One region of the Janthinobacterium sp. P210005 genome, then DNA from elsewhere that is predicted to be linked to it. Evidence: predicted binding sites of a transcription regulator. Region 1 holds the regulator's gene; each other region holds the start of a gene.
The links. The regulator NrdR, encoded in region 1, represses ribonucleotide reductase genes. The targets are predictions, from matches to a motif close to CACNANATNTNGTG.

Region 1 (10,488 bases):
AATCTTACCGTGTCATCGAGCCTGGCTGGCGCATGATAGTCGGCGTTGACGCTTTTGACAACGAACATCGCGTCATGCTGTTCCAGCAATTCCTGCTGGCCCACGTCGATGGCGCGCAGCCATTCGGTGCGCGCGCGCTCGAAGAATTTCAGGTAGTTAGCGTAATAGACGATGCCGCCGGCGTCGGTGTCTTCATAGTAGACACGTACGTTCCAGGTAAAGACTGAAGGCATGTTTATTGCGCCAGTAGTGAGATTGAGCAACATTTTACGCGATTTTTCTTCTTGTGACTGTGGGCGCTTGCTGGAAAGCCATGCAAAAGCTGCATATAAGTTGCACCGCAGCATTGTAAATCCGGCGTGTGCAATGGCAAGCTTCGTAACATACGCTTACATGCCATGGCCAGGTTTAAGCCCAGCTTAAAAGCCGCAGCCATCCCCGGGGCGGCCTGTGGCCGCGCCCGGGCGGCGATGGCGCGCGGCGATTATAGCCGCACGGTTGCATTCCTTGCTCAATTTGGGTACTTAACTTACAATTTGACTTCCATTACGTCTCACGTGACTGGCGAAAAGTCGGGCGATCTCCATGAAGGGCGGTCGGCAAACCGGCGAAAGGTGGGCACCCACCGGGAAACGTGAGATTTTTCATCAGCCGTTCGCCTGGGTAGCCACTATGGAAAAGCACGAAGAGGCTGCCTGTCCAATGTTGTTATTCACTTAACGCCGGCTCCCCTCATTCGATCCAACCTGCCAGTACAAGCACCCTCATACTTGGAGTTTTTACATGTTTGCAAAAGATCACAACCTCGCCAACGTCGATCCTGAATTGTTCGCCGTCATTCAAAAAGAGAACACGCGCCAGCACGACCACATCGAACTGATCGCGTCGGAAAACTACACGTCGCCAGCCGTAATGGAAGCGCAAGGCTCGCAGCTGACGAACAAGTACGCCGAAGGCTACCCGGGCAAGCGTTACTACGGCGGCTGCGAATACGTCGACGTGGCCGAGCAACTGGCCATCGACCGCGTGAAACAGCTGTTTGGCGCCGAATGCGCGAACGTGCAGCCGAACTCCGGCTCGCAGGCGAACCAGGGCGTGTTCTTCGCCATGTTGAAACCAGGCGACCTGATCATGGGTATGTCGCTGGCCGAGGGCGGTCACTTGACCCACGGCATGCCGCTGAACATGTCCGGCAAATGGTTTGACGTCGTTTCCTACGGCTTGACGGCGGAAGAAGACATCGACTACGAGGCAATGGAACGTCTGGCCCGCGAACGCAAGCCAAAGCTGATCATCGCCGGCGCGTCGGCATTCTCGAAAAAGATCGACTTCGAACGCTTCAGCAAGATCGCCAAGGAAGTGGGCGCCTACTTCATGGTCGACATGGCCCACTACGCCGGCTTGATCGCCGCCGGCCTGTACCCGAACCCGGTGCCGTTCGCCGACTTCGTCACCTCGACCACGCACAAATCGTTGCGCGGCCCGCGCGGCGGCATCATCCTGATGAAGGCCGAACACGAAAAAGCCATCAACTCTGCCATCTTCCCTGGTATCCAGGGCGGCCCGCTGATGCACGTGATCGCCGGCAAGGCCGTTGCCTTCAAGGAAGCGCTGAGCCCTGAATTCGTCGAATACCAGAAGCAAGTGATCAAGAACGCCGACGTGCTGGCGAAAACCCTGATCAAGCGCGGCCTGCGCATCGTGTCCGGCGGCACCGAATCACACGTCATGCTGGTCGACCTGCGCGCCAAGAACCTGACGGGCAAGGAAGCCGAAGCCATCCTCGGTTCCGCGCACATCACCTGCAACAAGAACGGCATCCCGAACGACCCGCAAAAACCGTTCGTCACCTCGGGCATCCGCCTGGGCAGCCCGGCGATGACGACGCGCGGTTTCAAGGAAGCGCAAGCGGAAGAAGTGGGCAACCTGATCGCCGACGTGCTGGACAATCCGCATGACGCCGCCACCATCGAGCGCGTGAAAGCGGCCGTGAAAGTACTGGCCGACGCGCACCCAGTGTACGCAGCTTAAGAGCCTGTTCCGGTAAAGGAATACATCTACAGCAGACAGCCCCTCGGAAGCGGGTACTGCGTTGCTCGTCGTAGCATGGCTAGCCATGCGTCCTCCTCGCGCCTTGTCCGCGCGACCGATGAGCAATCTGCTGCAGACGCTCCTTACCGGAATAGTCGCTAATTATTTGTCCAGAATGTGTCATACGGAGTAAGATTCTGTATGACACATTCCAGTCGTGCCCAAGGGCGCCCGGAGTGATTCGGGCGCCCTTTGTACAAGGGCGGCGATTTCCCGTAATTATTACTATAAAGTTGTAGCCAGCCCATGAAATGTCCATTTTGCCAGCACGGCGACACCCAGGTTCTCGATACGCGCGTATCGGAGGAAGGGGATGCCATTCGGCGCCGCCGCCGCTGCGGCAAATGCGACAAGCGTTTTACCACGTACGAACGCATTGAACTTATCATGCCGGCCGTCGTCAAAAAGAATGGCAGCCGGACGGAGTTCGCTGCGGATAAGTTGCGCGGCAGTTTGATGCTGGCCTTGCGTAAGCGTCCCGTCGCGGCCGCCTCTGTGGATACGGCCATAGCGTCCATCCAGGAAAAGCTGCTCACCAGCGGCTTGCGCGAAGTCGAATCCGGCTATATCGGCGAACTCGTCATGCAGGAACTCAAGCGCCTGGACAAGATCGCCTACATCCGCTTTGCCTCCGTCTACAAGAATTTCGAAGACCTGGCCGAGTTCCAGGACGCGATCGCCGAAGTGGGCCAGGCGCGCAAGCCCTGACGCTCACCCGGACGTTCACTTTGCCGGCAGCGGGGCCGCTTCAGCGCCCCGTGTTCACCATGCCAGCGCTTGCCTGGCAAGCGGTCTGACCAATCCCACCGCCGTTCTTCTCGACTTATCATCGTCCTGTTTGCGCTAGCGCAGACGCGGGTTTTTGTGCGCGCCTATCTTGTAGCTGGGCCACCTGTTTGTGTGGCTCTTTCTGCGGAAGGGAGTAGCGCATGCGCAAGGGCGGTCGCACTATGTTTCCTGCGGGTGGCAGCAGCCTCGTCGAAGTGCTGGTGTCGCTGCTGCTGTTGGCGCTGGGCCTGTTGGGCGCCAGCATCCTGCAATTGAACGCCCTGCGCGCGCGCCACGAGTCGGCGCTGCTGTCGGCAGGCGTGCAACTGGCCGCCGGCATGGCCGAGCGCATGCGCGCGAACAACGTGCTCATGAATGGCCCCGATGCGGGCAATCCCTACCTGAATGTGGCCTACGCGGCGGCGGACGGCGCCGAAGCTGGCGGTGGTGCGCCAGACTGTCTTGGCGCTGCCGCCTGCAGCGCGGCTGAACTGGCGCAATTCGACATCGCCGAATGGAAGCAAGGGCTGCATGCGGCCTTGCCCGGCGCGCGCCTGCGCATCTGCCGCGACCTTGCCGCGTGGGATGCCGCCGCCCAGGGCTTGCAGTGGGCGTGCAGCGGCGGCAAGGGGGCGCCCATCGTCATCAAGCTGGGCTGGCGCGGCCGCCTGCCCGATGGCTCGCCCGCCGTGAATGCGGCAGGCGAGTCGCTGCCCAGGCTGGCATTCCAGCTGGGCGGGGGCGGCGCATGAACGGCGGGCATCGTGGCATGAGCCTGATCGAATTGCTGGTGGCCCTGTCGCTCGGTGCGCTGTTGATGCTGGCCGCCAGTAGCGTGCTGCTGGCGGCCAGCGGCAGCTATGGCGACCAGTCCGCCAGCGCTCGCCTAGATGACAACGCCCGCTACGCGCTCGACGCCATCGCCCGCGCCGTGCGCCAGACGGCGTATGTGAATTGGGACAGCAGCGCCGCGCCCGTCGCCCATGCGGATTACGACAGCGCGAATGTCGCCGGGCTCGACGCGCGCAGCCTGGGCAAGAGCAGCGACGGCATCAGCGGCGCGCTGCCCGGCGCCCTGCATGGCAGCGACGTGCTGGCCCTGCGCTATTACGGCGCCGGCAAGGAAGAGGGCGGCGACGGTTCCGTGCTCAATTGCGCCGGCTTCGGCGTGGGCGCGGCGCAAACGGAGGCGCAGCGGGGCTGGAGCATTTTCTACGTGGCGCAGGGCGCCGATGGCGAAGGCGAGCTGCGCTGCAAATACCGGGGCGCGAACGGCTGGGGCGCGGACGCCGTCATCCGTGGCGTCGATGCTTTCCAGGTGCTGTATGGCCTCGACACGGATACGCCGCCTGACGGCGTGGCCAACCGCTATGTCAACGCCAGCGCGCTCGACGCCTACGATGCGGCGCTGCTGCTGGAGGGGGCGGACGCGGCCGCGCGCCAGCGCGATTTTCAACGGCGCACGCACTGGAAACGCGTGGCCAGCGTGCGCGTGGCGCTGCTGTTGCATGGCGAGGCGGGACAGGCCGACAAGATGGCGGAACTGGGGCCGGCGCAGTTCGACCTGTTCGGCAAGGCGTATGCCGAGGCGCATGGCGCCGGCGACACGGGCGTGCGCATTGCGCGCGCATCCTTGCCTGCCGCGACGCGTTCGCGGCTGCGGCAACTGGTGCAGACGAGCATCATGCTGCGCAACGGGCCGGCCTAGGCGGGCGGCGCGATGGCTGGCGCGGGCGTCCGCTGTTGCGTGCCTTGGCGCCCACTTCGTGCGCGATGCGGCGGCGCCACCCTCGTGTATGTGCTGTGCCTGCTGGTGATCATCTTGCTGCTGGGCATTTCGGCGGCGCAGATGGCCTTGCAGGGAGAAAAGGCGGCGCGCGGCGAGCGCGACCGGCAGATCGCGTTTCAGGCGGCGGAGGAGGCACTGGTGGATGCGCAGAACGATATCGAAGGCTTGCCCGGCGCGCCGGGACGCAGCAGCCTCTTCGCGCCAGGCAGTGCGGCCGGGTTCTCGGACGGCTGCGGCGAGGGAGGCGCGCTGGGCTTGTGCCTGCCCGCGGCCCCGGAGGCGCCGGCCCTCTGGTTGAGCATGGACCTCGATGGCGCAGAAGGAAGCAGCCGCGCCGTGTCGTATGGCCAGTTTACGGGCGCCGTCATGCAGACGGGGCAGGGATTCCTGCCGTCGCGCCGGCCCCGCTACCTTATCGAACTGCTGCTGTTTCACCCGCCCGGCGCGCAGGCCACGGCAGCGGCCGGCGGTCTGGCCATGGAAAGCTATGTGTACCGCATCACGGCCATCGGTTTTGGCGCGCAGGAAAGCACGCAAGTCGTGCTGCAAAGCTATTACCGCAAGCAGGCGGCGGGAGCGGGGCCATGAGGGCGTCGTGGTTCATCTTGCCGCCCACTTTGCCGTCCACTTTGTGGCATGCTTTGCGGTCTGCCCGGCGGCATGCCGGCTGCGTCTGGCTGATGCTGCTGGCCTGCCTGCTCAGCCTCTCTTGCGGCGGCGCCCTTGCCGCCGCCGTCCCGCCGGTGACGCTGGCACGGGCCGACGCGGGCTTGCACGGCGCCAGGGTGCCGCCGAATCTGTTGCTCAACCTGTCCCTCACGCATGCGGCGGCCGCTGCCGCGTATGGCGGCGAGTATGCGCCGCAGCGCGAGTACCTCGGTTACTTTCATGCGCGCATGTGCTACAGCTATCCGTACCGCAGCAAGGACGGCGTCATGCTGCCGGACTTGCGCGTAGCGACCGCTTACTTCTCCGTGCTGAAACCGGCCGATGCCCTGCACGGTTGCGGCGGCGACAGTTTCAGCGGCAACTTTCTCAACTGGGCCAGCACCAGCATGCTCGACCTCGTCCGCTACGCGCTGACGGGCGGCGACCGCGTCATCGACGAAGTGCGCAAGACGGTGCTGCAGCGCGCCTACCTGCCTGATGCCGGCAGCCCCATCGACTTTTTTTCCCACCCCGTCTTTTTTCCGCGCAAGGTCTTGCAGGCCGGCGTGGCGGCGGCGACGCCATTTGCGCTGGCGCAACTGGCCATCGTGTCCTGCCGCAACCGCCTGCTGTTCGGCGACGCCAGCCTTGGCCAGTCTGCGGGCGGCACTTGCGATGCGCCTGGCCTTGCTGCTACGCACGGGGTGTTCCTCGCGCGCGTGCGCGTGTGCGACGCTGATGAGGGACCGCTGCGCGACGACTTGTGCCTGGCGTATGGCAAGAACTACAAGCCGGTGGGCGCCGTGCAGCGCCATGGCGGCAGGGTGCGCGTGGGCGTGTTTGGTCATTTGAACGGCATGCCCGCCAGCGCCGGCCCCGCGTATGGCGGCGTGCTGCGCGCGCCGCTGGCCCACGTGGGCAGGCAGCGCTGGACGGCGCCCGACTATTTGCCGCAAGACAATGCCGGCGCCGAGTGGCATCCCGCCACCGGCGTGTATGTGGCCGAAGCTGCGGCCCAGGGCGCGGGCCTTGGCGGCGGGGTGACCGCTTACATCAATGGCCTGGGCCGCGGCAATGCGGGGCATCCTGGCGCGTACGCCAGGGCGGCGCCGCTGGCCGAATTGCTGTACGAATCGCTGCGCTACCTGCAGGGACGGCAAGCGAGCGCCCCGGTGCCGCCTGCCACGGCCCCGCCTGCCATCGACGACGGCTTGCCGGTCGTGACCCAATGGAGCGATCCGCAAACGGCCAGTTGCCAGCGCCACATCGTCGTTAGCCTCGGCGATGCGGGCATGGCGGGCGACCGTTACGTGCCCGGCAATGTCCCGGTCCCTCCTGCCGCATCCGGCGACCGCGCCCGCGCGCCGGACGGTTTTGCGCCGCCGCCGTTCGATGCGATGGCCTGGACGCATGCGGTGGGCAGCCTGGAAAGCGGTGGTACGCCCGGCAATCCCGCGCCGCGGCCGGAACTGGCGGCGCTGGAATGGCTGGCCGACGGAGCGGGCGGCGCCAGCTACCATGCGGCGGGCCTGGCCTACTGGTCGCACGTGCAGGCCTTGCGTCCCGGCGGCAAGAACGACGGCGGTGCAAAGGTCGAGCACTATGCGGGCGACTTGCGCCAGGGCGACCCGGCCGGCGAATCTGCCGCCACTCCCGCCTCTACCCCCTTGCTGCTGGCGTCCAAGTATGGCGGCTTTCTCGATGCGAATGGCGACGCCAACCCCTTCAAGAGCGCGCCGGGCGGCGCGCTGGATGAATGGAGCCTGGATGGCCGCTGGCCTGGCCATTACTTGCCCGGCAGCGATCCTGCCGCCCTGATCGCGGGACTGCGCGCAGCCTTCGCAGCAGCCGATAAGGGCACCTTGCCGGCGGCGCTCGCAGGACCGGCCCTGATGGCGCTGGCCACCGGCACGGAAGAGGCATACTGGTTCCAGACGCAGCTGCGCCTGGCCGATGGCGGCATGACCTTGTCGCGCACCGCGTTTGCCGTGGGGGCCGATGGAGCACTGCTTCCCGGCAAGCCATGGTGGATTGCCGGCGGACAGGACAAGCCCGTGCCGGATGGCGCGCCTGCGTCCTTGCGTCCCGTCTACACGCTCGACGCCCAGGGCAGCCTGATGCCGCTGGCCTGGAACCGCCTCGACGCAGTGCAGCGCGGCGCATTCGACAGTGGCGATGGCCGGGGCGAGGCGCGCCTGGCGTACCTGTTGGGCCAGCGCACGCACGAGGTGGGCCAGCCAGGCGGCTTCCTGCGGCGCAGGTCAGGCAGCCTGGGCGCGGCGCCATACGGCAATCTGCTGTACGTGGGCGCGCCCGGGCTGGGCATGCCGGGTACCGGCTATGGCTTGCACCGCCAGGCGCTGCTGCAGCGGCGCAGAATGCTGTACCTGGGCGCCAGCGACGGTTTGCTGCATGCCTTCGATGCGCGCACGGGCAGCGAATTGTTTGCCTATCTGCCGCAAGCGCTGCTGCACCTTGCGCCAGCCGCTGCAAGCACTCACTACAGCTCCGGCCCGCTGCTTGACGGCGCGGCGGCCACGGCGGAAGTGCTGGCGCTGGGACATTGGAAGACGGTGCTGGTGTCGGGCATGGGCGGCGGGGCGCAGGGCGTGTTTGCGCTCGACATCACCGACCCGGCCCGCTTCGCGCAAGACGGGGCGCTGTGGGAATTTACGGACCGCGACGACAGGCTGATGGGCAATGTGCGCGCGCCGCCCGCCTTCGCCCGCATCAATATGGGTGGCAAGGAGGGCGCGCCGGCCTACCGCGACTTTGCCATCGTCGCCAGCGGCTACAACAACCATGTGAACGACGGCAAGGACACGACGGCGCCCGCGTCGGCCGCCGCCATCTTCCTGCTGGCCTTGGACAAGGCGCCCGGCACGCCGTGGGTGTTGGGAAGTAATTACTTCCGCCTCAAGGTGCCCGTGGCCAGCGGCGGCGGCCATGACGCTGATGCGGGCGCGAACGCGGATGTGGACGCCATGCCCCGGGCGCTGGGTCCGCCCGCCGTGGTGCCGGGCAGCGACGGCGCGCTGGCGTATATGTATGCAGGCGATTTGCAGGGCAATATCTGGCGCCTCGACATGGCTGGCGGGCCGCCGTGGAAGGAGGGGCAGGGACGCAAGCTCGTCTTTGTCGCGCGCGATGCGCAGGGCCGGCGCCAGCCCGTGACGCAGCAACTGAGCGTGGCCTACGCGCCCGGCGGCGGCTATGTGCTGCTGTTCGGCACGGGCAAGCTGGTCGAAGCGGCCGATACCTGGCCTTCCGCCTTCCTGTCGCAATCGTTTTATGCCGTGCACGACGATCTGCGGGAATCATCGTCCACGCGCAGCCGGGCCGACCTGGAGCAGCGCAGCCTGGGCGAGGCGGCGGGCGGCCTGCGCGTCGACGGCGCCGAGCTGCGCTATACGGGCAGCGACGCCATGCGCGGCTGGTACCTCGATTTTATGCAGACCGCGCAGACGGGCGAACGCAGCGTCAGCAGTCCCGTATTGGCCGCCGGCAAGGTGCTCTTCAACACTGTCTTGCCGGGGCGCGACCCTTGCGCCAAGCCGGCCACGCGCCTGTACGTGCTCGATGTGCTGAGCGGCTTTGCCGCCGATGGCGCCGGTGTCGTGCAGGCGGGCGAGCAGACGGGGCGTTTGTTCGATGGCTTGGCGCGCGCGCCGCCGCTGGCGCTCGAACTGAACAGCACGGTGGGCGCCCCGACGGCGGCAGGGCGGGCCGAGGGGCGCAAGGAACTGGCCGTGCTGCAACCGGGCTTGCCTGGCGCAGCCAGCGGGGCGGCGCTCAAGGTCGTCAGCGCGCCGCTGCCGGCCCGGCGCCTCAGCTGGCGCGAAGTGGCGAACTGGCGCGAATTGCACGAGGCGGCCAAGAAAAAATAGGCATGGCAAGGCCGGCGCAGCGTATCGGCTGGCGCTTTTTGGAAAGGGGGAAATCGCATGGGGACGTTGGCAAGGCGGAACTGGTGCACTGCAAACGAAGGCGCTCTTGCTGCCAACCCACCGGGCTTCAGCCTGATCGAACTGCTGGCCGTGCTGGCGATCGTGAGCCTGCTGCTGGCGCTGGCCGCGCCCGCTTATCACGGCCATGTCGTGCGCGCCAAGCGGGTGCAGGGGCAGGCGGCCCTGCTGCGCCTGATGCAGAAGCAGGAGCGCTATTATTCGCAAAACAATCACTATCTGGCCTTTTCCTCGGCGTCGCCCGCGCCGCAGGCGCAGCAGTTTCCCTGGTGGTCCGGCGAAGGACCGGCTGCCGGCAGCGCGTATGAAATCGAGGCGCTGGCCTGCCCCGGCGCGACTATCGGGCAATGCGTGCTGTTGCGGGCCATGCCGGGCACGGCCAAGGTCGATGCGCAATTCCAGGATGTCGATTGCGGCATCCTGTCCCTGAACAGCACGGGCCAGCGCGGCAGCAGCGGCCCCGCCAGCCATTGCTGGCCCTAGGTCATGGTTGCGCTGGCGCGGGCACGAGGCAGCGGGGATTCACTGTCATGCCGCCTTTTGCCTTCCTGCGGCCAGCCCTGGTTTGCCCGTTCGCGCAAGCAGCCACGCCGGGCGGGGCATACCTTGCTCGAATTGCTGGCCGTGCTGGCGATTGCCGCGCTGCTGGCGGCCGCCGCCATGCCCAGTCTGCAGCAGGTGCTGGCGCGCCAGCAGGTACGGGCGGCGGCCACGGACTTGTTCTCGGCCATCGAATTGACGCGGGCGCAGGCGATGGCGCGGGGGCAGCGCGTGCTGCTGATGCCGGCCGGGCCCGGTGGCGTGGATTGGCGCACGGGCTGGCTGGCATTCATCGACCGCAATGCCAACCTGGCGTTCGATGGCGATGACGAATTGCTGTTCCGCCAGGGGCCGCTGCCGGAGGGCATCACGGCCCAGTTCGTGTTTTCGTCGGCCACGGCGCCGTTTTATATCGCCTACAATGGCGCAGGCCGCAGTTGCAGCGCGACCAATAGCCTGGCGGCGCGCTGGGGGACCTTGTCCCTGGCTTTGGGAAAGCAGGTGCGCCATATTAAAATCAATATGCTGGGCAGGGTGCGCGTGTGCGACCCGCAGCAGCAAGCGGCCAATTGCAGCGGCGTGGCCGACAGTTCGTAATCCGACTCACCTATCACTCACTATCAAAGAAGCCCGTGGAAATACTCAACGATATCGATGGCATGCGCCTGGCGCTGGAATGGGCGGCGC
Region 2 (10,488 bases), on a different contig from region 1:
CCGCCTGCATCCAGAAGCGCAGCAGCAACACGCCGCCCAGCAAGGTGGCGATGGTATCAACGATCAATGTAAGGATAACGATCAGCACGACTAATTCTCCAAAAAAAAACCGCTGTGTGATTGAGTCACACAGCGGCGTGTTGCCTCATCCAGGCACCCGTATCGCAGAAATTACGATGGGCGGGTGCTGGTTGGGAATGGCCAGGCTGCAGCCGGCGCCAACACGGTTTTTGCTACAGGTGCGATAGGCGCCGATGGCTTGGCGACAGGAGCTGCCTTCTTCGGTGCGGCCTTTTTAGGCGCGGCCTTCTTGGCTGCTGGCTTGGCTGCCACGGCGGCTGGTGCCGCTGGAGCTGCTGCCGGCGCTGCGGCTGGTGCGGCTGCCACGACTGGCGCTGCAGCTGGCTTGGCGGCAGGTTTCGCTGCGGCTTTCGCTGCCGGCTTGGCGGCAGCTTTTGCTGCTGGCTTCGCTGCTACCTTGGCTGCTGGCTTGGCTGCAGGTTTTGCTGCGACCTTGGCGGCAGGTTTCGCTGCTGCTTTGGCTGCCGGCTTGGCTGCGACTTTCGCTGCTGGCTTGGCTGCTACCTTGGCTGCTGGCTTCGCTGCCACCTTGGCCGCAGGTTTGGCTGCCGCTTTCGCTGCTGGCTTCGCTGCCACCTTGGCCGCTGGCTTGGCTGCAGCTTTTGCTGCTGGCTTCGCTACTGCCTTGGCTGCTGCTTTGGCCGCTGGCTTGGCTGCGGCTTTGGCGGCCGGCTTGGCTGCTGCCTTGGCGACGACTTTTTTCGCTGCTGGCTTGGCTGCCGCCTTGGCGGCCGGTTTCGCTGCTGCCTTGGCTGCAGGTTTCGCTGCGGCTTTTTTCACTGCTGGCTTGGCTGCTGCTTTTGCTGCTGGCTTCGCTGCTGCTTTTGCCGCTGGCTTGGCTGCTGCTTTTGCTGCAGGTTTCGCTGCTGCTTTGGCGGCCGGCTTGGCTGCTGCCTTGGCGACGACTTTTTTCGCTGCTGGCTTGGTTGCTGCCTTGGCTGCAGGTTTCGCTGCAGCTTTTTTCACCGCTGGCTTGGCTGCTGCCTTGGCCGCTGGTTTTGCTGCGGCTTTTGCTGCTGGCTTGGCGGCTGGCTTGGCGGCTGGTTTGGCTGCGGCTTTTTTCGCGACAGGTTTGGCTGCTGCCTTGGCTGCAGGTTTCGCTGCAGGTTTCGCTGCGGCTTTAGCTGCTGGCTTGGCGGCCGGTTTTGCTGCTGCCTTGGCCGCTGGTTTCGCTGCGGCTTTCGCTACTGGCTTGGCAGCCACTTTTGCTGCAGGCTTGGCTGCGGCTTTGGCGACTGGTTTGGCGGCTGGTTTTGCTGCGGCTTTGGCAGCTGGTTTAGCGGCAACCGTCTTCGCTGCGGCTGCCGGCTTCTTCGCGGCAGGAGCAGCCTTGGCGGCTGGTTTCTTTACTTCTGATTTCTTAGCGGCTGTTGCCATTTGTCTCTCCTTCATCTGAGATGAGAAATTTAAGCTACAAGATTTAAACCCGTCCGACCCACCACAGGGATAGGCCAGGCGAATTATTCATCGGCACAAACGGTCGTTTGCGCTAATGAATTCGGCACCAGCTGAACTGCTGCAACTCCTCACGTTTGCAGCACTTCAGCCATCGTCGGTGCCACCCTGCTTTATCTCGCAGCTGGTGGCAAAGTCTGAATTCGGTCATTCGTTTTCGATGCCGTGCGTTTTTTCGCTCCTCGCATCGCGCTCGCCACAACACCCATCCGTCAAATAAAAAACCGCCATGCCTGAAAAAATTCGGGCACGGCGGCAGACGAAAACGGTGTGGTTTTGTGCATATCCGTGTAAATCTGTATCCCTGTTTTGCGAGGTTTTTTCGCTACCGCGCTGGTTAAAAAACCCCGCATTCTAACGCTCGCATTTGCAATCTCATAAAGTACACGAAAACCTTGTCAATGCGCAACCGGCACGACACGTTTTCGCCCGCTTTTTTGCACGTTACGCGTGCTATCGCACAATCGCGCGGCAAATGCCGCCGCCAGCGTCTCCGGAAATGATTTTTGGGGCCCGCGATGCGGCCATTCGCGGCAGCCGAAAATCCTGCTGCAAACCTCGTCGCATGACGCGATGAGGCACGCATTTTTCCGCCGCCATGCTGACGAAAAAAAAGCGCCGTCTCGATGACGGCGCTTTTGGGCGTTGACTGAAAAAGGGTTACTCCCAGTTCAGCGCACCACCGGTTTGATACTCGGTCACGCGCGTTTCGAAGAAGTTACGTTCCTTCTTCATGTCGATCATTTCGCTCATCCACGGGAACGGATTTTCTTCCTGGGCGAACAGCGGCTCGATGCCGATCTGCTGCGCGCGGCGGTTGGCGATGAAGCGCAGGTAGCCCTTGAACATCGGCGCGTTCAGACCCAGCACGCCGCGCGGCATGGTGTCTTCCGCGTACGCGTATTCCAGTTCCACGGCCTTCATGAACAGGTCCTTGATCTCTTCACGGAAGGCGGCCGTCCACAGCTGCGGGTTTTCCATCTTGATCGTGTTGATCAAGTCGATGCCGAAGTTGCAGTGCATCGATTCGTCGCGCAGGATGTACTGGTACTGCTCGGCCGCGCCCATCATCTTGTTCTGGCGGCCCAGCGCCAGGATCTGCGTGAAGCCGACGTAGAAGAACAGGCCTTCCATCAGGCAGGCAAACACGATCAGGGATTTGAGCAGCTTCTGGTCATTTTCCACCGTGCCGGTGACAAACGCCGGGTCGGTCAGGGTGTTGATGAACGGAATCAGGAATTCATCCTTGTCGCGGATCGACTTGACTTCGTTGTAGGCGTTGAAGATCTCGCCTTCGTCCAGGCCCAGGGATTCGACGATGTACTGGTAGGCGTGCGTGTGGATCGCTTCCTCGAACGCCTGGCGCAGCAGGTACTGGCGGCATTCCGGCGCCGTGATGTGGCGGTAGGTACCCAGCACGATGTTGTTGGCGGCCAGCGAGTCGGCCGTCACGAAGAAGCCCAGGTTGCGCTTGACCAGGCGGCGCTCGTCGTCCGTCAGGCCGTTCGGGTTTTTCCACAGCTCGATATCGCGCTGCATGTTCACTTCCTGCGGCATCCAGTGGTTGGCGCAGCCGGCCAGGTATTTGTCCCACGCCCACTTGTACTTGAACGGCACCAGCTGGTTGACGTCCGTCTTGCCGTTGATGATGCGCTTGTCGTCGGCATTCACGCGGCGCGCGACTTGCTCGGCGTTCGCTTCGGACGGCTCGGCACCGGCCGGCAGGTTCAATTCGGTATTACCCAGTGGCGCTTGCTGCGCCGGACGCGGCGCAGCTGCCGACGTGGTTTCATCATCCCATGACAACGACATATTCTTCTTCCTTTCCATGCCGGCGAACCGGCGATCCGCAACAGGCCCGTTGTATCGGACAATGCGGACATTGACAACATTGAATCAGCCCGACCGTGCCGGGCTGACAACTAAAATTTTACTGGCAGGCTTCGCATTCCTCAAAGCCATCGTCACCCGGACGCAGGTAGCAAGCTTCGCCATCGGCGTCGTCCGCTGCCGCTGCCGCTGCCACTACCGGTGCCACGGCCACTGCTGCTGCCGCCACGACCGCCGCCTGGGCGCTCTGCGCGCTGGCCGACATGCCGCCATCGACTGCCACGGCGTTCAGGGCGCCCGTCTTGGAGGTCGATTTCTCCATGTGGGTAGCGGCGATGGTACGCAGGTAGTAGGTGGTTTTCAGGCCACGCAGCCATGCCAGCTTGTAGGTCTCGTCCAGTTTCTTGCCCGATGCGCCAGCCATATAGATGTTCAGCGACTGGGCCTGGTCGATCCACTTCTGGCGACGCGAAGCCGCTTCCACCAGCCAGCTTGGCGACACTTCAAAGGCGGTGGCGTAGATATCGCGCAGGTCTTGCGGGATGCGGTCGATCTTCACCAGCGAGCCGTCGAAGTACTTCAGGTCGGAGATCATGACTTCATCCCACAGGTCGCGCGCCTTCAGGTCGCGCACCAGGTAGCCGTTGATCTCGGTGAATTCGCCCGACAGGTTCGATTTCACGTACAGGTTCTGGAATGTCGGCTCGATACAGGCCGAGACGCCGATGATGTTCGAAATCGTCGCCGTCGGGGCGATCGCCACGCAGTTCGAGTTGCGCATACCGAACTTGGCGATGCGCTCGCGCACCGGTGTCCAGTCCATGGCCGACGAGGAATCGACTTCCAGATAGCCGCCGCGCTCTTCAGCCAGCAGCTTGACCGAGTCCTGTGGCAGGATGCCACGGTCCCACAGCGAACCGGCATACGATTCATAGCGGCCGCGCTCTTCGGCCAGTTCCGTCGACGCCAGGTAGGCGTAGTAGCAGACGGCTTCCATCGAGGTGTCGGCAAACGATACGGCGGCGTCCGAGGCGAACGGGATACGCATCATGTGCAGGCAGTCCTGGAAGCCCATCACGCCCATGCCGACCGGACGGTGGCGCATGTTCGAATTGCGCGCCTTGTCGACGGCGTAGTAATTGATGTCGATGACGTTGTCCAGCATGCGCATGGCGGTGCGGACGGTCTTGGCCAGCTTGACGTGATCGAGCTTGCCTTCCTTCATGTGCGCCGGCATGTTCACGGAACCGAGGTTGCAGACGGCGATTTCATCGCTGCTGGTGTTCAGGGTGATTTCCGTGCACAGGTTCGAGCTGTGGACGACGCCGACGTGCGACTGCGGGCTGCGGATGTTGCAAGGGTCCTTGAACGTGATCCATGGGTGGCCCGTTTCAAACAGCATCGACAGCATCTTGCGCCACAGGTCCAGCGCGGCGATCTTCTTGAAGACGCGTATTTCGCCGGCGGCGGCCTTGGCTTCATAGCCCACGTAAGCCTGTTCAAAAGCCTTGCCGACCTTGTCGTGCAAATCTGGCGTGTCCGACGGCGAGAACAGGGTCCATTCGCCTTTTTCCATGACGCGCTTCATGAACATGTCGGGAATCCAGTTTGCCGTGTTCATGTCGTGCGTGCGGCGGCGGTCGTCGCCCGTGTTCTTGCGCAGGTCGAGGAATTCCTCGATATCCATGTGCCAGGTTTCCAGGTAGGCGCAGACGGCGCCCTTGCGCTTGCCGCCCTGGTTGACTGCCACGGCCGTGTCGTTGACCACTTTCAGGAACGGCACGACGCCTTGCGACTTGCCGTTGGTACCCTTGATGTGGGCGCCCAGGGCGCGCACTGGCGTCCAGTCGTTACCCAGGCCGCCGGCGAACTTGGCCAGCAGCGCGTTGTCCTTGATGGCGTCGTAGATGCCTTCCAGGTCATCCGAGACGGTGCTCAGGTAGCACGACGACAGCTGCGAGCGCAGGGTGCCCGAGTTGAACAGAGTCGGGGTCGAGCTCATGAAGTCGAACGAGGACAGCAGGCTGTAGAACTCGATGGCGCGCGCTTCGCGGTCCGCCTCGTTCAGCGCCAGGCCCATGGCCACGCGCATGTAGAACGCCTGCGGCATTTCGATGCGCACGTCCTGGATATGCAGGAAGTAGCGGTCATACAGGGTTTGCAGACCGATGTAGCCGAATTGCAAGTCGCGGTCGGCCACGATGGCTTTGGCCAGGCGTTCCAGGTCAAAGTTGGCGAGTACCGGGTTCAGCAGCTCGGCGGCGATGCCCTTGGCGATGTATTGCGGGAAATACGTCAGGTACTCGGCGGCAGCGGCCGCTTGCGGCACTTCCTTGCCGAACACTTCCTTGCGTACCGTGTGCAGCAGGATGCGGGCCGTGACCTGGCTGTAGGCCGGGTCTTTTTCCATCAGCGCGCGCGCTGCCAGGATGGCCGACTTGTGCAGCTCTTCGACGGGCACGCCGTCGTACAGGTTTTTCACGGTTTCGGCCAGGATGGCGTCGGCATCGACGTGCTTTTCCAGGCCGGCGCAGGCGGCGTTGATCAGGTCGCGTACTTCCTGCATGTCCAGCAGGCGGCGCACGCCGTTGTCGGTCACGTTCAGTTGTGGTGCGGAAACTTGCGCGGAGGCGCCTTGCGCTTCCTTCTGCAGACGGCGCTCTTCCATGTGCTTGGCGCGGTACAGCACGTAGGCACGCGCCACGTCGTGCTCGCCCGAACGCATCAGCGACAGTTCCACCTGGTCTTGCACGTCTTCGATATGGAAGGTGCCGCCGCCCGGGTGGCGGCGCACCAGCGCAGTGACGACGCCGTCGGTCAATTGTTCCACCAGTTCGCGGATGCGGGCCGAGGCTGCGCCCTGGCCGCCGTTAACGGCCAAAAACGCCTTGGTCATGGCGATGGCGATCTTCGAAGGCTCAAATGCCACCACCGCGCCGTTGCGGCGGATGATGCGATAGTCGCCCAATGCCGCGCCCGTGCTCGCCACGCTGTTGGCCGCGCCTGGCGCTGGCGATACTGGCGTTGGATGGATGGAAATATCTTGTGGTGATTGCATTGAAGCTCCCGTTGTCAGCTAAAGTCAGCCTGCAGTTTTGCTGCCGCGTGTGTTGTTGAATAGAACGCCCGATGGTCAGGGTTTCTTCAGGTATTTGTTGCTAAATAGTAAATTCATAGTGCATAAAACAGGTCAGTATCCATCTCGCCACACCGCACTGCCCGGCTGGCGCAAAACACGATCAAGGGTGATAAACCGCCAGTTCCAGTGCTTTATCAGCAATCCGGGTAGCTTTGACAATAATTCTGAAAACGTCTGTGATGGCACTACATATAGTCTTTACATCCAACTTCTGCACTAATTGTAGTACCCATCGAAGGGCGATGCAATAGTTTTCCGGCATCCGTCGGCGTAATTTTTTGTATTTTCATATACGATTTCGGTTGACTTTTCAGGGCATGGATGGGAAGCCCAATCCACGCGAAGTAAGCGCTAACGCAGCTTGTCCGCTCAGGGTTTCCAGCCAGCATTCTTGATAGAAATGCCAGTCAAAAAACGGCCCCGGATCCGTCTTCCTGCCCGGCGCGATATGCTCGTGGCCGCGCACCTGGGACAGCCCGTAGCGCGCCACCAGCGCCGCCGTCAGCGCCGCCAGCACATGATATTGCCGCCGCTGGAACGGCACATCGTCCGCACCTTCCATTTCGATACCGATGGAATAGCCATTGCACTGCGGGCGTCCTTCGAAGGCGGACGCGCCCGCATGCCAGGCACGTTGATCAGCAGAAACATATTGCAACAGCGCACCATCGCGCCGCACAAAAAAGTGCGCCGACACCTGCAGGCCACGCAGGTCGGCGAAAGAAGGATCGGCATTATAATCTACCCGGCCCGTAAACAAGTCCGACACATGCGGCCCGCCAAAGCGGCCACCCGGCAAGCTGATGTTATGGATCACCAGCAAATCGACTTGCGCACCGTCCGGGCGCGCATCGCAGTACGGCGAGTCATAGCGCAGCGCGCCGTCGCACCAGCCGTCTTCATCTATCGTCCATGCACTCATCAAGTAGGGTTTCCTGTATCGTCAATTTCTGCATGCGGTAACGCAACTGGCGCACGCTCAGGCCCAGCTGGCGCGCCGCCCGTGCGCGGTGGTAGCGCGCCTGCACCAGCGCCAGCATGATCATGTCGCGCTCGGCTTGGCGCAAATACACGTCCAGCGGCAAGACCTTGGCCACGCCATACGCTGCCATGCCGGGCAGACACTGTTGCCGCTCGGACACAGCCGGCATGGCCGGCGCCGCCCGCAAGGGCACGTTGCCCGCCGCGGAGGGCAAGGCCAGCCCATCGAGCGCGATCACGCCGCCATCGGCAAAGGCCAGCGCCCGTTCCAGCACGTTTTCCAGTTCGCGCACATTGCCGGGAAACGCATATGCGGCCAGGGCCGCCAGCACCGGCGGCGCCAGGCTCACGACCCGGCGCGGCGACAGGCGCGCGAGGATCACCTCACATAATACCTGCAGATCGCCGCGCCGTTCGCGCAGCGGCGGCAGCGCCAGCTCGATCACATTCAGGCGGTAAAACAGGTCCTGGCGAAACGTCCCGGCGGCCACGCCGCGCGTCAGGCCATGCTGGCTGGCGCACAGGATGCGCACGTCGACGGCTTCGTCAGTACTGCCACCCAGCTTGCGCACGCGGTGCTCTTGCAGCACGCGCAACAGTTTCACCTGCATGGCCAGCGGCAGATCGTCGACTTCGTCGAGCAGCAAGCTGCCGCCGTGGGCCGCCTGGAACAAGCCCTGGCGCTCGTGCAGCGCACCCGTATAGGCGCCCGGGCGGCAGCCAAAGAATTCCGCTTCCATCAGCGCTTCGGGAATGGCGCCGCAGTTGACGGCGATAAACGGAAAACTGGCGCGCGCGCCCTGCGCATGGATGGCGCGCGCCGCCAGTTCCTTGCCCGTGCCCGATTCGCCGCGGATGGCCACCGGCGCGCCGCAGCGGGCGATGCGGCCGATCTGCGCGCGCAGCGCCTGCATGGGCAGCGAGTTGCCGCTCAGTTGCGGCGCCGGCGGCATGCCGGTGACGGTCGGCGGGATGGAACGGGGGCTGGGACGGGACATGGTGAGCGCGCCTTTCTGCAATGGCGGCGACGAACCGCCTGCTGCAGATGCTACGCCGGACGGATGCCGGAGGACGTTACGATACGGATGAGCAACGCACGCGCGCCTGCGAACCGCCCCCTACAGCGTGGCGTGCGCGTGGCTGCAGTAGTCGTGGCCCTTGGCCTGCACGTTTTCCGAGGCCGGGTAGTACACGCCGCAATGGGCGCAGCACAGCATCAGCTCGGCATCCGGCAATTCCTGCGGCCGCACAGGCGGCGTAAACGGATTCGGCCGCTGTTGCTGTTGCGCACGAGCCCGCTGCTGCATGCCACGGATCTTGCTGCGGATAGCGAACAGCACCAGGAACACCAGCGCCAGCCAGAATAAAACACGTGTCATGCGAATCCTCGGTGTAAAACCACTTCCAGTACAAAACGGCTGCCGACATAGGCCAGCAGCAAGGTGGCGAAACCGGCCAGGGTAAAACTTAGGGCCGTCTTGCCGCGCCAGCCGCGGAAGCGGCGGCCTGCCAGCAGCGAGGCAAACAGCAGCCACGACAGCATGGTAAACACGGATTTGTGATCCCAGTTGAGCGCCTTGCCAAATAATTGCTCGGAGAACACGATGCCCGACAGCACGGTCAGGCTGAGCAAAATAAACCCCAGACCGATCATGCGGAACAGCAACTTTTCCATCGTCAGCAGGGCTGGCAACTGGTCCAGCGCGCTGCCGATGAAGCCGCGGCTTTCGCTGCGCGTGTGCAAACGCGATTCCTGCAGCGCCATCAGCACGGCGTGAAAGGCGGCAATCGTCAGGGTGCTGTAGGCGAGCACGGCGACGGCAATATGCCAGCCGAAGACGGCCGACTTGCCTTCCATGCTGACCTGGCTGCCAGGAAAGGCCCAGGCCAGGCCAATGGCGATGACGGCGCTGGGCATGACCATGCGGCGCAAGCCGTCCAGACTGAAATTGCGGTTCTCTATCCAGTAAGCGCCTACCGAGACCCACAGCGCGGCCGACAGCATGGCGGAAAAACCGAAGCGCAATGTGCCCGGCGCCATCAGGTCGAACCACAGGGTAGCGGCGTGCGCCAGCCAAGCGACGCCGGTCAGGCCGGCAATAAGCCGGGCACGGGACGAGGGAAGCACCGCGCACACCGCATACAACAGGGCGGCGATGAAAAAGAAATAGATCTGCATAGTTTAAGTTTACACCATAGCCGACAAGCGCGATTCAGGCGACAGCCCGGGTGACAGGCACGACGCCGTCATCCAATGCCGCAAGCCTGCCATGATATCGCGCCTGAGGCATGACGGGGTGGCGCACCCTCAAGATTTCGGCAATCTTTCCTGCGACACACTGTCGCCGCGCTGCGGGTATGTTGCCACCCTGATTAGCCAGTCCTATAATTATGTCCACAAAGTAATATTTATCCACCCTGACGCCACCGCCCCCCGTCATGTCTTTTCTAAAATTGTCCTGGACCTGTCTCTTGCTGGCCGCCTGTACTATATTAGGCGGCTGCATGAAAGATGCACCTTCCCAATCCACGTACGAGGAATACTTCCGTACGTCCATCCAAAGCTATGATCTGTACAAACAGTACTTCGACATCGCGAAGCTGGAAAAGCTCAATGGCTGGAAAGAGAACGAACAGTACGAAATCAAGGGCTCGGCCGTGCTGCGCGCCAAGGTGGGCTACCTGGAATTGCTGGCCGACGTGGCCGACAGGCTCGAAACAGAGGCGAAGACGGATGGCTCCGTGGGCATGACCATGGGCCTGGGCCTGATGGCGCGCGGCATGGGCGGTGAAAACAAGGTTTTCCGCGAATTCTGGGCGCAGCAGCAGGAAAAGAAGGCGATTCCCGCGCCGCTGCTGGCGCGCCAGGCGGCGATGACGGCCGAACGTTTCGAGAACCTGATGCAGTGGTCGGACCAGATCGTGCAAGACAATTACGGCGCCATCATCAGCCGCCAGCTCAAGAAAGGCGACGAGCTGACGCGCATCTACACGCTGAGCTT
Region 3 (10,488 bases), on a different contig from region 1:
ATGGAAATCAATCGTATGCCTTTTTGAGATCGTAGACTGCCTGATTTGATATTAGCCTGGCCCCGGGGTTCGCGTTACAGTGGCCTGGTCTGCTGTCACTGCAAAGGAATGGCCATGCTGGAATTGATCGGGGTGCTGGGACTGCTCGTCAGTATTATTGTAAAACTGATTTTCGTCCAGATCGGCGCGGCGGCCGAGGGCAAGGAAGACTAGTATGCCAGGGTCGCCACATACGGAGCCGCCAAGCTCAAAGGCTGCAGGCGGCAAGCTGGCGCGGCTCCGTCCCATTCCGCCAGCGGCAAGCCCGCGCACTTGAGTGCCGCCTCGCGCGCCGTCCACGCTTGCGCCAGGGCCAAGGGGCGTTGAGCATCGGGCAATGAAGCCAGCTCCTGTGTCACCTGCGGCCCCAGGTAATCGCGCGCCAGATTGCACCAGTCGGCAATAGCCTGCACCCGCATCACGTCAAGGCCGACAGGGCCGTGCAGATGGACGGCGGCCAGCGAGATGCCCTCGTCATGGGTCAGTGACAAACCTGCTGGGCGGCCGGCCAGCAGCAGGCGCGGGGCCTGGCCAGGCGTCGACTCCACCGAAATCGCCTCGATGTCCAGCTTCAGCCACTGGGCTAGCGCCTCGCGCACGGCGGCGCGGATGCGCAAGCGGGCTTCGGCGCGCGGCAGCACGGCGGCGATGCCGATCACCAGCACGCCGTCTCTTGAGAAGAGCACCGTACGATTCATCGACTGCGATCAGCTGCGCAGCGGCGCGGCCGGGCAGCCCGCCCAGTTGCTGCCGGCGGGGATGTGCTCGCCCTTCATTACCAGGGTCAACGGCCCCAGGCGCGCATTGTCGCCCACCTTGGCGCTGTACAGCACGGAGCTGCGCGGGCCCATGTAGACGCGCTGGCCGATGTCCACGTGGTCGATCTTCATCACGCGGTCTTCGAACAGATGCGTTTGCGGGCAGGTGAGGGCGTTCAATTCGCTGTAGTCGCCGATGTGCACGCAGTCGAATTCCGTGATGTCGGTCGTGTCCATGTAGACGCCGCGGCCGATCTTGCAGCCGAACAGGCGGAAGGCGAGAGGCAGCCACGGCGTGCCGCGCAGGTAGCGCATGAAGTTGGGCACGGCAATGCCTTCGTACAGATTCGTCACGCCTTCGGAAATCCACACGAATGGCGTCCACATGGGCGCCGCGTGTTTGCGGTAGCGTCCCAGCAGCAGCCACTTGAACAGCACCACCACCAAAAAATTGCCGATGCCGTAGGCCAGGCCGGCGATGGCCAGGTCGCCCACCACTTCGCCCCAGCGTCCGGCGCCCGCGATCGGCATCACGTCCAGCACCAGGGTATAGCCGACGGCGATCACCACCGCGTGCGGCGCGACGATGCGGAACGCTTCGATCAGGCTGCGGCCCAGGCGGCGCAACAGCGATGGCTTGAACGTCAGGTGCTCGGCAAAGCCGCTGACCTGCTCGCGCGCGGGCAGGTGCATGGGCGGGGAGCCCAGCCAGGTGTCGCCGCTGTGCATCTGCTCATTGCGTGGCGCATGCGTGTGCACGCCGATCAGCACGTGTTCGGGCAGCACGGTGCCATCCGGGATATAGCTGCCGTTGCCGACGAAGCTGCGGTGCGAGATGACGGTGGGGCGCATGGTCATCCAGCCGCCGTCGATCTGTTCGTCGCCCAGCATGACGGCGTCGGCGATGAAGGTGTCGTCGCCCAGGGTCAGCATGTCGGGCACCACGCCCAGCGCCGTGGAAATCTCCGCGCCCTTGCCGACCTTGGCGCCCAGCAGGCGGTACCAGTACGGCGCGTAGACGGTGGCGTAAATGCCGTGCAGCACGTTCAGGCTCGATTCCTGGATATGGCTGACCAGCCACTTGGCGCAATAGATATTGCTGTGCACGGGCGAACTGCCCGGCTTCAAACGGGGCAGCGCGCCCCAGCGGATGGCGGCCGACAGCAGTGCCGTCAGCACGATCAGCACGGCGCTGGCGGGGAAGGCCAGCAGGAAGTAGCGGGCCAGCTGGGTCGTCACGTCGCGTCCCTGCAGCCACGGCATCATTTCGCGCTCGTCGAACCAGTCGATCAGCACGAAGCTGGGGAAGACGGGCATGAAGAACAGCACGGCGATGAGGACCATGCCAAAGCAGAAGAACAGGGTTTCGCCCGTCAGGCGCAGGCGCGAGACGGCGGGGCGCGGCGGCTGGCTGGCCACGTCAAACGGGCCGATATCGCGCGCGGGCGAGCCAGTCCAGACCCTGCCGGCCGGTACCGAGGCGCCATCGGCCAGCGCCGATTGTCCCTCCAGGTGGCCAAACGCGCCCACGCTGGTATTGCCTTCCAGGATAGCGTAAGAGCTGATGCAGGCGTCGTCGCCGATGCGGATCTGGCCCAGCAACAGGCGGCCCCGCTCGACCCTGGCGTTTTCAAAGTTGACGGCATTGCCCACGCTGACGTTGTCGCCGATGGCCAGCAGGTCAGGCGCGCGCAGGGTCATCGAGCCGATGACCACTTCCTTGCCCACCTTGGCGCCCAGCGCGCGCAGCCACCAGCTGTTCAGGGACGAGCCGCTGAGCAGGTAGGCGGGCGCCGATTCGACCAGGCGGTCTGCCAGCCACCAGCGGTAGTAGGTGATGCCCCACAGCGGATAGCTGCCCGGCTTCAGGCGCCCGGCGATCAGCCACTTGCCGGCAATCGCAATGGCAAATTCGGCCAGGGTCGCCAGCAGGAATACGCCGATCGAGGCGGCGATGGCGCGCGGCACCGTATCGCCCGTGTCGCCCGTGAAGAAGTGATAGGTGAAGAAGGGCGCCATCCACTGCGCCATGCGCAGGGTGACGAGGCCAGGCACGGCCGCCGCCTGCGCCGCGCCGCACAGCCAGCGTTTCCAGGTCGATGGCGGCGTCCATTCCGCTTCCGGGGTGGCCAGCGTGGGCGCTTCACCCAGCACGGCGGCGATCTTGCCGATCTGCCGGTTCTGGTAAATGTCGCGCACCGTCATGTGGGCGTAGGCCGGATCGGCGCGCAGGGCGGATGCGAGGCGCGCGGCCAGGAAGGAATGGCCACCGAGGTCGCTGAAGAAGTCGAGCCGGCGCAGGATCGCCTGGCCGGGAAACAGCTTGGCCAGCGCCGCGAACAGGGCCGCTTCGGCCGGCGTTTCCGGCACGTCCGATTCGCCCGCCTCGCCTGGGGGCGGCGCCGACAGCGGCATGGCCTTTAATGCTTTCCGGTCGATCTTGCCGGAAGTGAGACGCGGCATCAGCGGCAGCAATTCAAAGCGGCCCGGCACCATATACGGCGGCAAATGCAGGTTCAGGGCAGTGCGCAGGGTTTTCGCCGCCAGGGCGTCCTCGGGCGCCTCGTCGCTGCCGACGATATACGCCACCAGCTGGTCGATGCCGTCGTCCTTGCGCAGCAATACTGCCACCGTGCCCACGCCCGCCTGCTGCGCCAGCACGGCTTCGATCTCGCCCAGCTCCACGCGGAAGCCGCGAATTTTCACCTGGTCGTCGGCGCGGCCCAGGCACAGCACCTGGCCGTCCGCATCGATGCGCGCCAGGTCACCCGTGCGGTACAGGCGCGCGTCATCGTCGCTGGTCGCCCAGGGATTGGGCAGGAATTTTTCCACCGTCAGATCGGGCCGGCCCAGGTAACCCTCGGCCAGGCCGGGGCCGATGATGCACAATTCTCCCGTCTCGCCGCGAGGCAGCAGGGTCAAGGGACGGTTTTCTCCCGCTTCGGCCACCTGCAGCACCAGCAAGCCATAGTTGGGCAGCGGCGTGCCGATGGTGACCGGTTCGCCGGGCCGCAGGCGCGCCAGGCTGCACGAGACGGTGGCTTCCGTGGGGCCGTAGGTGTTGAACATGGCGCGGCCCGGGCGCGCCCAGCGCTCGACCAGCGACTCCGGGCACATCTCGCCGCCCAGGTTGATCAGGCGCAGGCTCGGTACTTCCTCGGCGAACAGGGCCAGCAGGGTCGGCACCGCGTGCAGAACGGTGACCTTGTTCTCTGTCAGGGCGCGCGGCAAGGCTTCCGGGTCGCCCGAGATATCCTTGGGGCCCAGCCACAGGGTGGCGCCCACCAGGTAGGCGATCCAGATTTCCTCGAACGACATGTCGAAGGCGACGGAAAAGCCCTGGTAGACGGTATCGCCCTGCGTCACTTCCAGCACGGCGTTTTCGCTGCGCAGGAAGTGGCAGATGCTGCGTTGATTGATCAGGATACCCTTCGGTTTTCCCGTGGAGCCGGACGTATAGATGACGTACGCCGGGTGTTCGGGCAGCACGGCGCCGCGCGCGGGCAGCACTTCGCCCGGCGCGGCGGGCGCCAGCAGGCTTTCCGCTGTCCACACGGGGCGCTGGATGCCCGCGTCAAGCAGGCGTGGCGCGAATTGCGCGCAGCTGATGACGCCTGCGCCATTGGCGTCATCGAGGCACACTTGCAGGCGCTCCACGGGCGTGTCTTCATCGACGGGCAGCCAGGCGGCGCCCGCCTTGGCGATGGCCGCCTGCATCAGCAGCAAATGGGCGCCGCGCGGCAGCCACAGGCCCACGATGTCGCCCGGCTTGACGCCGGCCGCCACCAGGCGCGACGCCGCCAGGCCCGCTTGGGCATCGAGTTGCGCATACGTGATGCGGCGCGCGCCATCGATCAGGGCGATTTGCTGCGGGCAGCGGCGGGCCGTCGCTTCCAGCAGGTCGGCCAGCACTTCCTCGCGCAGCAGATCCGGTCGCGGCGGGCCGTACAGGATGTCGGCATGGGTGGAAGGGGTGCCTGGGCTGACTGCGGTGAAATCGTTCATGGATGACGCTTATCTGTAATGCGGTGTGAGGAATCTGACGGGCTGCGCGTGGTGCGCAGCACAGTTGATACATTACAGCACGCAAGACATTTCAGCGTTGCAGAACGGGGAATTTTGCGGGGCTTTCCGAAATAATGTGCTTGTCGGCTCAACTGCCATGATTACGGAATGTAAAACGGGGAAACATGGCGCCGATTTGCGCCACCGTGCGCGCCGCCGGATAGCCGTGCAGGGGGCGCCCGGACAGGGCCGCATCCGCGCAGCCTTCGGCGCGGAATTGCTGCAGCACGTAGTTATCGACGCCTTTGGCGGCCAGGGTGGCGGCCAGGGCCAGCAGCTGCTCGTCCGGCAGCAGGTCCGGATGGGTGGTGGTGCGGCATTCGTAGGCGACGCCGCTGGCGAGGATGGCGTCCAGGCAGGCGCGCGCCGGGTCGCCGCTGCCGACCACGCGGGTCACATGTCGATAGTCGGCAAACGGCGCCTTGATGTCGAAACCCACCCAGTCGACCAGGGGCAGCACTTCCTGCAGGCGCTGCGGATAGATGCAGGCCGTGTGCAGGCCGATGCCGAAACCCAGTTCCCTGACGTCCTGCATGGCCCGCCCCAGCGCCGGGTCCATGCACGCCTCGCCGCCGCTGAAGACGACGGCGTCGACCAGGCCCGTTCTGCGGCGCAGCCAGGTCAGGACGTCCTGCCACGGCATGGCGCCTTCCGGCGTGCGCGCCTGCAGGTGCGGATTGTGGCAATAGCCGCAACGCCAGGGACAGCCCTGCACGAACACGACCGCCGCCAGCTTGCCGGGATAGTCGGTGGCGGAAAAGGGCGTCAGGCCGCCCACCTTCAATTCAGCCGCCATGGCAGGCGGGCTGGCCGACCCGGGCGCTCGCTTCCGTAAAATACTGGCGTTCGTGGAATTCGCCCTGCTTGCCGATGTTGAACGAGGCGACGGGGCGGTGGTAGCCCATCACGCGCGTCCAGATTTCGCAGCGCTGGCGTTCCGTATCGAGCAGGGTGATGGCGGGAGTGAAGTCGGGACGTGCATTCATGGCGTTTCCTTGAGTGGGTGAGCAAGATCAGATTGTTTGCGGGCGATCAGTTCCGCGTCGCAGGTGGGGCAGAATTCATGTTTTCCTGCCAGGTAGCCGTGGCGCGGGCAGATGGAAAACGTGGGCGTGACGGTGATGTAGGGCAGCGAAAAGCGGCTCAGCGCGCGTTTCACCAGTTCGCGGCAGGCGTTGGCGTCCGACAGCGCTTCCGTCATGTACAGGTGCAGCACGGTGCCGCCCGTGTACTTGCGCTGCAGGGTGTCCTGCAATTCCAGCGCCTCGAACGGATCGTCCGTGTGGCCCACGGGCAGCTGCGAGGAATTCGTGTAGTAGGGGTTATCCGTGGTCCCCGCCTGCAGGATGGCCGGATAGCGCTTGCGGTCTTCGCGCGCGAAGCGGTAGGTCGTGCCTTCGGCCGGCGTCGCCTCCAGGTTGTACATGTGGCTCGTCTCTTCCTGGAATTGCAGCATGCGGGCGCGCACGTGGTCGAGCAGGCGCACGGCCAGCGCGTGGCCTTCTGGCGTCGTGATGTCCCAGGCGTCGCCGCTGAAATTGCGGATCATCTCGTTGATGCCGTTCACGCCGAGGGTGGAAAAGTGGTTGCGCAGGGTGCCCAGATAGCGTTTCGTGTAGGGGAACAGGCCTTGCTGCATCAGCTCCTCGATGGTGCGGCGCTTGATTTCCAGGCTGGTCTTGCCCAGCTCCAGCAAGCGGTCCAGGTCCGCCAGCAAGGCCGCTTCGTCGCCGCGCCACAGGTGGCCCAGGCGGGCGCAGTTGATCGTCACCACGCCCAGGGAACCCGTCTGCTCGGCGGAACCGAACAGGCCATTGCCCCGTTTCAGCAGCTCGCGCAGGTCCAGCTGCAGGCGGCAGCACATGGAGCGGATCATGTTCGGCTTGAGTTCCGAGTTGATGAAGTTCTGGAAGTAGGGCAGGCCGTAGCGGGCCGTCATCTCGAACAGGCGCTGGGCATTTTCGCTGTGCCAGTCGAAATCCTCCGTGATGTTGTAGGTGGGGATGGGGAAGGTGAAGACGCGGCCCTTGGCGTCGCCCTCCATCATGATCTCGATGTAGGCGCGGTTGATCATGTCCATCTCCGCCTGCAGCTCTCCATAGCGGAAATCCATCTCCCGGCCGGCGATCACGGGCACCTGCTCGCGCAGGTCGTCCGGGCAGACCCAGTCGAACGTCAGGTTGGTGAACGGCGTCTGCGTGCCCCAGCGCGACGGCACGTTGAGGTTGAAGATCAGCTCCTGCATGTACTGGCGCACGTCTTCGTAGCGCAGGCTGTCCTGGCGGATGTAGGGCGCCATGTAGGTGTCGAAGGAGCTGAACGCCTGCGCGCCGGCCCACTCGTTTTGCAGGGTCCCGAGAAAATTGACGATCTGGCCGATGGCGCTCGACATGTGCTTCGGCGGCCCGGATTCGATCTTGCCCGGCACGCCGTTCAAGCCTTCGTGCAGCAGGGTGCGCAGCGACCAGCCGGCGCAATAGCCGGCCAGCATGTCGAGATCGTGGATGTGCAGGGCCGCTTCGCGGTGCGCCGCGCCCACCTCGGGCGGATACACCTGGTCCAGCCAGTAGTTGGCGATGACCTTGCCCGACACGTTGAGTATCAGGCCTCCCAGCGAATAGCCTTGGTTGGCGTTGGCGTTGACACGCCAGTCGCGCCGCTCCAGGTATTCATTGATGGACGCGGCGACGTCGACCTGGCCGCGCGTGGGGGAAACTGCATTTGTCGTCATGAAACCTCCAATAAACACAACATGCGGTGTTTTTATGGAGATTAATCACTAAATATAGTGGCGTCAAAGGGTGCGTGCAGTGGCGTGACGAATCCTTGATGCAGGTGAAAAAAGCGCCCCCGTTTACTTTTTCAGGCGGCCCTGGCGCAGGATGAAGGCGCTCGCGGCGAAGTAGGCGGCGCCGCAGACGGCGATGCTGATCACGGAGGCGGGCAGCACGTGCGCCCAGATTTCCCGCGCCGAGAAGGTGCTCCAGCTGGCCACGCGCGCGTCGAACGTGACGTAATTGGCCAGCAGCCAGTAGACGGCCAGCAGTCCCGTGCAGGTGGCGGCCTGGCGCGGCACCGGCATGGCGTGGCGCGCGAAGACGGCTTGCAGGAACAGCAGCAGCACGCCCGGATACGCGCCCAGCACTTCGGGCGACAGCACGGAGAGCGCCTCGGCGTCGTAGCTTTCCGTGGGGGCTGCCCACTGCACCTGCAGCACGGTGAGGAACAGGGTGAGCAGGAAGATCAGCAGCGGTTTGCGGGGCATGGCGGGCAATCGAAGAGGGAGAAAAGGAGGGCATTTTACAGCCAGGTCAAGCAAGTTGAACGCGCGCCAGCCATGCATGCATTCCTTCACCTGCGTCAAGGACTGGGCAGCCTGGGCGGGGCTATAGTCTGCACCCTGAGCCGATACAGGACTGTGAACACCATGATGCTTGAATCAACCACCGCCACCCGCGTGGCCGGACCGCTGGAACTGGTCTGCCCCGCCGGCAGCCTGCCTGCCTTGAAAGCGGCCATCGACAATGGCGCCGACACCGTTTACCTGGGTTTTCGCGATGCCACCAATGCGCGCAATTTCGCCGGCCTCAATTTCGACGAGAAGGCCATCGCCGAGGGCGTGCGCTACGCCCACCAATATGGACGCAAGGTGCTGCTGGCGCTGAACACCTATCCGCAGCCGCACAACTGGGCCGTGTGGCGCAGCGCCATCGACCGCGCCGCCGATGCCGGCATCGACGCCATGATCGTGGCCGATCCGGGCTTGATGGCGTATGCGGCCCAGCACCACCCGCAGCTGCGCCTGCACCTGTCCGTGCAAGGTTCGGCCACCAACTACGAAGCCATCAATTTTTACCATGAACACTTCGGCATCGCCCGCGCCGTGCTGCCGCGCGTGTTGTCGATGGCGCAGGTGGAGCAACTGATCAGCAAGACGGAAGTCGAGATCGAAGTGTTCGGTTTCGGCAGCCTGTGCGTGATGGTCGAAGGGCGCTGCGCGCTGTCGTCGTATGCGACGGGCGAGGCGCCGAACACCCACGGCGTGTGCTCGCCGGCGAAATCCGTGCGCTGGCTGGAAACGCCGAACGGCCTCGAATCGCGCCTGAACGGCGTGCTGATCGACCGTTATGCGCCCGGCGAAAACGCCAGCTATCCCACCCTGTGCAAGGGGCGTTTCGAAGTCAACGACGAAGAGTATTACGCCATCGAGGAGCCGGCCAGCCTGAATACCCTGGCGCTGCTGCCGCAGCTGATCGCCATGGGCGTGCGCGCCGTGAAGATCGAAGGGCGCCAGCGCAGCCCCGCCTACGTGGCGCAGGTCACGCGCGTGTGGCGCGAAGCGATCGACGCCTGCCGCGAAGGCAATGCGCGCTACGCCGTCAAGCCGGGCTGGATGGCGGCCATGGACAAGCTGGCCGAAGGCCAGCAGCACACCTTGGGCGCCTACCATAGATCTTGGAAATAGAGGATGAACATGCTGAAGCTTTCACTGGGCCCTTTGCTGTACTACTGGCCGCGCGCCACCGTCTTCGAGTTTTACCAGCAGATCGCCGGTACCGCCGTCGATATCGTCTACCTGGGCGAAACCGTCTGCTCGCGCCGGCATGAGGTGCGTCTGGCCGACTGGCTCGATATCGCCGACATGCTGGCCGCCGCCGGCAAGGAAGTGGTGCTGTCGACGCAGGCGCTGATCGAGGCGGGCGCGGAACTGGCGACCCTGCGCCGCATCACGGGCAATGGCCGCTATTCGGTCGAGGCCAACGACATGGGCGCCGTGCACTGCATGGAAAAGGGCACGTCATTCGTCGCCGGTCCCCATCTGAACCTGTTCAATGGCCCCAGCCTGCAATTGCTGGCGCGCCTGGGCGCGCGGCGCTGGGTGATGCCGCTGGAAATGGGGCAGACGGCGCTGGCCGAGATGCAGCGCCAGAAGCCGGAAGTGCTGGAGACGGAAGTCTTCGCCTACGGGCGCATGCCGCTGGCGTTTTCCGCGCGCTGCTTCACGGCGCGCAACCGCAACCTGCCGAAGGACGATTGCGGCTACAGCTGCCTGGAAGAGCCGGACGGCCTGCTGCTGCGCACGCGCGACGAAGTGCCCTTCCTCGTACTGAATGGCACGCAGACGCAGTCGGCGCTCGTCTACAACCTGGTGCGCGAACTCGACGCCATGCGCGACATGGGCGTGGCGGTGGCGCGCATCAGCCCGCAGGCCATGCATACGGAACAAGTCATCGCCATCTTCGACCGCGCCCGCCGCGGCCAGGTCAGCGGCATCGGCGCCCAGGCTCAGCTGGCGGCCTGCCAGCCGGCCGGCGCCTGCGACGGCTACTGGCACGGCCAGCCCGGCATGGAACAGCACGCCGCCCATTGAACGCCTCGAAAGGAAGCACCATGCAAGATCAACTGGAAAGATTGCCCGTCCCGGCGCCGGTCCCCGCCCGTCCCGGCATGAGCAAGCCCGCAGTGTCGTACCGGCTGCCGGAACCGCTGGCCGAATTGCTGTCCAAGCTGCCCCCGTATCCCGCCTCCTGGCTGTTCGTGCAGGGCTTGAACCGCCTGCTGGCGCCGCAATTGCCCGACGACGTGCGGCGCAGCCTGGAAGGGCGCAGCTTGCGCTTGCGGCTGC

Region 2: VPH40_RS14090 (ribonucleoside-diphosphate reductase subunit alpha) is a predicted target of NrdR. The motif match lies at 6,689-6,702, and genes of this name have one in related genera.
Region 3: VPH40_RS24180 (ribonucleoside triphosphate reductase) is a predicted target of NrdR. The motif match lies at 7,640-7,653, and genes of this name have one in related genera.

Annotation. Positions count from the first base shown of each region.
Region 1 covers NZ_JAZARC010000005.1:484,298-494,785, reverse strand. Annotated here, with positions in the region: gene ybgC (tol-pal system-associated acyl-CoA thioesterase) at 1-233, opposite strand, end outside; ZMP/ZTP riboswitch at 548-672, shown strand; gene glyA (serine hydroxymethyltransferase) at 784-2,031, shown strand; gene nrdR (transcriptional regulator NrdR) at 2,338-2,799, shown strand; gene pilV (type IV pilus modification protein PilV) at 3,042-3,611, shown strand; gene VPH40_RS21505 (PilW family protein) at 3,608-4,567, shown strand; gene VPH40_RS21500 (pilus assembly PilX family protein) at 4,607-5,236, shown strand; gene VPH40_RS21495 (PilC/PilY family type IV pilus protein) at 5,233-9,183, shown strand; gene VPH40_RS21490 (type IV pilin protein) at 9,241-9,744, shown strand; gene VPH40_RS21485 (GspH/FimT family protein) at 9,802-10,398, shown strand; gene ribD (bifunctional diaminohydroxyphosphoribosylaminopyrimidine deaminase/5-amino-6-(5-phosphoribosylamino)uracil reductase RibD) at 10,461-10,488, shown strand, end outside.
Region 2 covers NZ_JAZARC010000003.1:85,170-95,657, forward strand. Annotated here, with positions in the region: gene VPH40_RS14070 (YggT family protein) at 1-88, opposite strand, end outside; gene VPH40_RS14075 (hypothetical protein) at 342-1,205, shown strand; gene VPH40_RS14080 (hypothetical protein) at 1,166-1,477, shown strand; gene VPH40_RS14085 (ribonucleotide-diphosphate reductase subunit beta) at 2,197-3,348, opposite strand; gene VPH40_RS14090 (ribonucleoside-diphosphate reductase subunit alpha) at 3,467-6,424, opposite strand; gene ampD (1,6-anhydro-N-acetylmuramyl-L-alanine amidase AmpD) at 6,816-7,427, opposite strand; gene VPH40_RS14100 (sigma-54 dependent transcriptional regulator) at 7,405-8,484, opposite strand; gene VPH40_RS14105 (PP0621 family protein) at 8,605-8,865, opposite strand; gene VPH40_RS14110 (cytochrome C assembly family protein) at 8,862-9,665, opposite strand; gene VPH40_RS14115 (hypothetical protein) at 9,992-10,488, shown strand, end outside.
Region 3 covers NZ_JAZARC010000007.1:24,995-35,482, forward strand. Annotated here, with positions in the region: gene VPH40_RS24155 (LysR family transcriptional regulator) at 1-11, opposite strand, end outside; gene VPH40_RS24160 (4'-phosphopantetheinyl transferase family protein) at 210-725, opposite strand; gene VPH40_RS24165 (Pls/PosA family non-ribosomal peptide synthetase) at 747-4,802, opposite strand; gene VPH40_RS24170 (anaerobic ribonucleoside-triphosphate reductase activating protein) at 4,951-5,658, opposite strand; gene nrdD (anaerobic ribonucleoside-triphosphate reductase) at 5,648-5,848, opposite strand; gene VPH40_RS24180 (ribonucleoside triphosphate reductase) at 5,845-7,593, opposite strand; gene VPH40_RS24185 (hypothetical protein) at 7,717-8,127, opposite strand; gene ubiU (ubiquinone anaerobic biosynthesis protein UbiU) at 8,290-9,327, shown strand; gene ubiV (ubiquinone anaerobic biosynthesis protein UbiV) at 9,337-10,233, shown strand; gene ubiT (ubiquinone anaerobic biosynthesis accessory factor UbiT) at 10,254-10,488, shown strand, end outside.